DNA from 2 places in the Peribacillus sp. YIM B13477 genome. Region 2 is predicted to be linked to the other one. Evidence: a T-box and tRNA genes for the amino acid it is inferred to sense, from the RefSeq annotation. Region 2 holds a T-box; the other holds one or more tRNA genes.

Region 1 (3,429 bases), on a different contig from region 2:
TAATCAAAAGGACCGTCTTGGTCCTTTTGGTTTTGCTAAAAAAATCAACACTATCGTTTAACAGAGCAATTTGATAAAAACACGATTTCAAAGACTGCCAGTACGAGGTTTATCAAAATTTCAAAAAACTTGTTGCTTAATTTTCAGAGAAACAGTCTCCTAATTCATTTTCATAAAAATTTATTTTATTATCCAGATGCTCTAAACTTTGACGAAGCTTCTCCAAATCTTCCACTACTTTCTTTCGATGATTTTTAAGTAGAGATAACCTTTCATCCATAGTTTCTTCCCCGATATGCCCCCACATGGCAAATTTCTTCATGTCTTTTAGAGTCATCCCCGTATTTTTTAGGTGGAGCAAAGATTCAATCCATAATTTATTTTCATCCGAGTAGATTCTGACATTTTTATCGTCTCTGTTTACTTTTATTAACCCTTCTTTTTCATAAAACCTCAATGTATGTTCGCTCAACCCAACGATATTAGAAAATTCTCCAATAGAATATGTCAATATAACCGCCTCCATTAAATCTGATATGTCTATTTCTTCTTTCTTTTTTAATTACTGACACAAAGGAAGAGTAACACTTAGAGTTTACTCTAAGTCAAGAAATTATGAGCTTTTCTGAACTAGAGTAAGCTGTTTTTACTACACCGATGTCAGATGGAAAATCCTTTAGCTCTTCAGTCCACATGGAATTACATATTTACAGAATGGTTTCCACAATCGGCATTGAACATGATGGAACAGTGGAATTCGAACTGTATGATGAAAGATGTATGGAGCAGAGAACAAAGAATTGTACATTTACATTCCGGTGAAAAAACAAACAATAAGGGGGTAGAGTTAAGTATCTCTATTGTAAAAAGACTTAGCGAACTTCTTTTCAATTTATAAAGGCACTATTCCTTTTGGAACAGTGCCTTATCTTATTGAGACTAACAATTTAAATTTTTTCATAAATAGTTGATTATCCTATTCAAGCAAAACCTCCCTTTAGTTTTTAACATTAAAAGTTTTTTATTAGACAATCTTCTTAGTAACCTGCCCCGTCAGTTCAATAAGAAAATCAACAAGTTCCTTTAACAAAGCCATTGTTTAAATATTGCAAAGCACCCTTTAGACAAAATAAAAAGCACTAACATTTAATTATAAGAAGACCAACATAGAATAAGTTGATGGTCTTCTTTTTAACCTCCATCATTAGCTAAATAAGCAAAAGGCTTTACCTACAGTTCATTGAAATATTAATTATTACAAGTAAATTGTCCTGTAATACGTTTAAATGCCGCTCTATCCGCCACCATTACGCCACCAATTGAGTAAATAATACAAAATGAACTAATTCTTTATAAACAAAAAAAGACCCAAACCCCTGTGATATCAAGGATTTGAGCCTTTGGCAGTTGATGACCTGTGAGGGATTCGAACCCACGACCCCTTCCCTGTCAAGGAAGTGCTCTCCCACTGAGCTAACAAGTCGTATGTAAATCAAGCTCTTTAGAGCTTGGTTTTAACCTTACTTAGTTGCTGACTTCTTTTCTGAACAAGATTTATTATATAGTGGTATTCAAAATAAAACAAGTAGTTTTGCTAAAAAAAATTTTTTCCGTAAAGTGTGGTCTTAGGCGTTAATCCCTGAAAGATCGATCTGACCCCAAAAATTTCTCGGAATAGAATCCGCCTCACCTTTTTCAAGGAGAATCCAAGGCTCCTAATCATACGTTTACTCAACTTTAATTAACAAATATGATGTCCATTTACTCAATCTAAGACTAAAGCAGAAAGATCTTTACATTGGAGAAGGGAATCTGGCAGCCTGAAAGTTTGTTAAAGATGCTTCTGCTAAAATTTCTCCGTTTGCATCTGCGCTAAATAATACTTGTACCCGATCTCCTGCTTGTAACTGAAGGATTGTAGTAACGGATAGTCCAATAGGTCTTGATTTCTCCAAGAAGTCATTAACAATATCTAAATTATCTCCGTTTACGTTAATGGAAATGGATGCGACATATCCTTCTTTTGAAGAATTCCTTTTTTTGTCTTTTGAAGAATGATGTTTTCTGCAATAATCACAGTTGCAACTATTTTTACTGCAATAATCACATTTGCAATTATCTTTTTTGTTTTTTGAGGAATCATTGCTTTTACTTTTTGACGGACAAAACGAGACTTTTGCTGTTATCTCATAAATTCCATCCTTAGTTGGAATAAATGTTGATATATGCGGATTATATTCATCCGCTAAATCAAACTGTTCAGTTTGGAATAAAACTTTTACAGAGGGAGTTAACGCTGCTTCGTAAAGTTGTGGTGTATTCTTATTAGCCCTGAACGCAGATGCTCTTACTAGATTATGTTTCTTATTATCACAGTGACAGTCATTATGTTTCTTATGGCACAAATGACAGTCATCGGTTTTCTTTTGCTCACAAATACAGTCACTGTGTTTTTTATGACAACAATGACAATCATCCGATTTCTTTTGATGACAAATACAGTCATTATGTTTCTTATGGCACAAATGACAGTCATCATCTTTCTTTTGCTTACAAATACAGTCATTGTGTTTCTTATGACAGCAGTGACAACCATCCGGTTTCTTTTGATGACAAATACAGTCATTGTGTTTTTTATGACAGCAATGACAATCATCCGGTTTCTTTTGGTGACATATACAGTCATTGTGTTTCTTATGGCAGCTATGACAATCATCCGGTTTCTTTTGGTGACATATACAGTCATTGTGTTTCTTATGGCAGCTATGACAATCATCCGGTTTCTTTTGCACACATTTCTTATTAAGATATGTGGTGTCTATAAAGGAATTACAATGTGAAATGGAATAATGATTTTTAATTATAATCACCTTTTTCTTTTTTTATTTTCGGGTTATTTTATTCATTAAAAGAAAAGATGTTTGTACATATGTTACAAATTTGAAAATAAATCTAACTCAAACAGCAAAAATCTACTGGATTTTTATATTTTATTAAGAAGGTGGTCGTTAACAATAAGGAAGGGATTTTTGTGGATATAATCGGGGAAACAGATTCTTTATTCTCAATGAAAATGAGGTGAGGTATAACCGCACTTCAGTTTTGGTTGATGAAGAACCTAGCTACTGCGATTCAAAGAGACCTGTTAGTAGAAAGGTCAGAAATTGAGTACATAAATCGTTTTTTGTTTTTTTGTTAAAAACTCTACATATAATATTAAAAAAGTTATAATTTCATCTTCTTCCATTCACCCTCACAACAAAACAGAACAAACATTCGCTTTTCACTTGCATATAAAACGTATGTTCGCATATAATGATAGCAAGCAAGTCAGCAAAGGAGTGACTGGGAATGAAATATATACTTCGTAAACATATGGAAGAAAATGCTCCATTAGAAATAATTTATCTCTCTGAACAAGGTAAGATT
Region 2 (3,429 bases):
TGGCATGAACGGGTGTAACAATCTCATTGTGTTATCCAGTACATACGCCAAGATCGAGCGCGTCGTTTTCTTAGCCGCTTCGTCTTCTCCATATAGCGGAAGCTTCGCCATTTCAATATACCAGTCACAGAAGTCATCCCAAATGAAGTTGTATAGCACACGGCCCACTTCACCAAACTCATAACGGTCCGCAAGTCTGGTTACGTTGGAAATCGTTTCATTCAAACGCGTCAAGATCCATTTATCGGCTACAGACTTCTCACCTCTTAAATCGATTTCGTCATACGTCATGCCATTCATGTTCATCAAAGCAAAACGGGATGCGTTCCAAATCTTATTGGAGAAATTCCAAACTGCTTCGACTTTTTCCGTACTATAACGAAGGTCCTGGCCTGGAGAGCTGCCCGTAGATAAGAAGTAACGCAGGGAATCGGCACCGTATTGATCGATGACATCCATCGGATCGACACCATTGCCTAGCGATTTACTCATCTTGCGCCCCTGTTCGTCACGAACCAGACCGTGGATCAGCACATCTTCAAATGGTCGTTCACCTGTGAACTCAAGAGCTTGGAAAATCATCCGCGATACCCAGAAGAAAATGATATCATAGCCTGTCACAAGTGCCCCGGTTGGATAGTAACGTTGGAAATCGACACTGTCCTTGTCTGGCCAGCCCATAGTCGAGAACGGCCATAATGCCGAGCTGAACCATGTATCAAGGACATCTGTATCTTGTTCCCAGTTTTCAGCGTCCGCCGGCTCTTCATGACCTACATACACTTCACCTGTTTCTTTATGGTACCAGGCGGGAATGCGGTGACCCCACCAAAGCTGACGGGAAATGCACCAGTCGCGGATATTTTCCATCCAATGCAGGTACGTTTTCTCGAAACGGTCCGGTACGAAATGAACTTTTTCCTCATCGGTTCCTTTTTGAAGCTCAACGGAAGCATCAGCCAGCGGCTGCATCTTAACGAACCATTGCGTCGAAAGATATGGTTCAACAACAGCACCGCTTCTCTCTGAATGGCCTACTGAGTGAAGGTGATCTTCGATTTTGAAGAGTACTCCTTCTTCCTGAAGGTCCTTGACGATTTGCTTACGGCATTCAAAACGGTCCATGCCTTCATATTTACCGGCCTTTTCATTCATCGAGCCATCTTCATGCATGACAAGGATGCGCTCCAAGTCGTGACGGTTCCCGATTTCGAAGTCATTCGGATCATGAGCAGGAGTAATTTTGACAGCGCCTGAACCGAATTCCATATCGACATAATCATCACCGACAATCGGGATTTCCCTGCCAGTAATTGGCAAGCGGACCTTTTTGCCGATCAAGTGTTTATAACGGTCATCTTCAGGGTGTACAGCAACAGCAGTATCGCCAAGCATCGTTTCTGGACGGGTGGTGGCAATTTCAATTTCACCCGATCCGTCAACCAATGGATATTTCATATGGTAAAATGCGCCCTGCACATCTTTGTAAATGACCTCGATATCGGATAACGCCGTTTTCGTTGATGGATCCCAGTTGATGATGTATTCGCCGCGATAAATCAAGCCCTTGTTATAAAGCGAAACGAACACTTCGCGCACTGCTTTTGAAAGACCTTCATCCAAGGTGAAGCGTTCACGGGTATAATCAAGTCCAAGACCTAGCTTTGACCATTGTTCACGGATATGGCTCGCATATTCCTCTTTCCATTTCCATGTCTCTTCCACGAATTTTTCACGCCCAAGGTCATAACGGCTCACGCCATCAGCACGAAGTTTCTGTTCTACTTTCGCTTGAGTGGCAATACCCGCATGGTCCATGCCTGGTAACCATAAAACATCATAGCCTTGCATCCTTTTCATGCGTGTCAGTATATCTTGAAGAGTTGTATCCCAAGCGTGGCCAAGATGCAGCTTACCTGTAACGTTAGGCGGCGGGATGACGATCGTGTATGGTTCTTTTTTATCGTCACCCGTCGTTTCGAAAAACTTTCCATCAAGCCACCATTTGTAGCGGCCTTTCTCTATCGTCTGCGGATCATATTTAGTCGGCATTGAAATTTGGTTCTCTTCCATATCATTTCCTCCTTTTGGGCATAAAAAAAACTTCCATCATCACAAAAGGACGAAGGAAGTTGTTCGCGGTGCCACCTTTTTTCCGAAAAAGAAAAAAATCCCTTTCGGCTCTCAAATCGGATAACGGCTCTTCACCGGCCTTCGCTACTAAGAAGTTCACGAAGACTGCTCGCGGACGACTTCGGATGCTGCTTCCTGGAAACCTCGCACCAATTTGGTTTCCTCTCTGAAAAGTGCATTTCATCTTACTATTTCCGGTCTTTGCATTGATTTATATTCATATGTAAAAACATTGAATGCATATAGTATATAGTACAAAAAACATGGGGCTCCAGTCAATCATCTTTTCGCTTACTTTCTCAGGAATCATCCCATTTGATGCATTCAAGTTCATTTTCTTTATTTTATCCTCCAGGAACAGTGAATGTGACGGCTGTTTCACCTTTTTCACTGCCCACCCATAGAATATAAGAAGTCCTAAAAAGGAAGGTAATAATATGAAGCGAAGATATACTCCCTATACTTTACCGCCTTGGGTGAAAAAATTCCGCGGTGTCTGCCAGCAGTTCATCGTCCCCTTTATCGTATTCCAAGGATTACGTACGCTGATTTTCCCGACTTTTTTCGATATGCTCCTGCTTATCGCGTTTATTTTCCTTGCCATGTCTTTGTATTTCGAATGGATTTAATTATTCCCTTACAGCAAAAAAATATACATGACTGGAGATGATCCAATCATGTATATTTAGCTTGGGGGTGATTGTTCTTCGTTGGCAGCCTCGGCAGCGGCCTTTTTCTTCTGTTCAATTTCTTCGATTCTCATCACCATATATTCAATATTTTTCAAAAGCCAAAATTGCCTCTGAAGTTGTGTGACATTATCAAGCTCTGAACGATGGCCCCTGCCATCGGAATAACCCTTCACTAATTCCAAAGCTGATCCAGGGAATGCCAGATAACTTTGCATGAGCAATAATTCTTCTTCTTTTAACGGAAAATAACGAAAATAGTTATATAGCCAGTCAACACAGTCATCGCATTGGACAGGATAGGTCCTGGCCGATTTAACGAGAAATGGCAGTAAATCGAAATGCGGCGGAGCCGTATTCGAATTCTCAAAATTGATGAAGTAGCCATATCCCCGTTCATCATAAACGAAATGCTTCAAAGAAACCTTTCCGTGCGTTACCACGGTTCGAACCTTTTCACTATCCTTCGTTTTTTCATACCAGGTTTCAAACTTCTTGATCGAGTACTTCAGAGCCTGTGAAATATCAGTGTAGAAAGAACAAACCGTCAGTTCGAATGGAGACATATACCACTTCTTTTCACAGCTGACAATATACTCTTCTATAA

What was found. The T-box of region 2 lies ahead of ACFX4H_RS00325 (valine--tRNA ligase). A T-box ahead of a tRNA ligase gene usually reads a tRNA of that ligase, here a tRNA-Val.
Region 1: it has a tRNA-Val gene. The T-box ahead of ACFX4H_RS00325 (valine--tRNA ligase) is inferred to sense a tRNA for this amino acid. The anticodon was not compared.

What each region holds. Positions count from the first base shown of each region.
Region 1 is NZ_JBHZPD010000002.1:468,988-472,416, forward strand. It holds gene ACFX4H_RS08955 (MerR family transcriptional regulator) at 137-511, opposite strand; tRNA gene ACFX4H_RS08960 (tRNA-Val) at 1,412-1,483, opposite strand; gene ACFX4H_RS08965 (hypothetical protein) at 1,794-2,405, opposite strand; gene ACFX4H_RS08970 (hypothetical protein) at 2,388-2,840, shown strand; gene ACFX4H_RS08975 (hypothetical protein) at 3,352-3,429, shown strand, end outside.
Region 2 is NZ_JBHZPD010000001.1:62,883-66,311, reverse strand. It holds gene ACFX4H_RS00325 (valine--tRNA ligase) at 1-2,073, opposite strand, end outside; T-box leader at 2,116-2,344, opposite strand; gene ACFX4H_RS00320 (hypothetical protein) at 2,571-2,762, shown strand; gene ysxE (spore coat protein YsxE) at 2,819-3,429, opposite strand, start outside.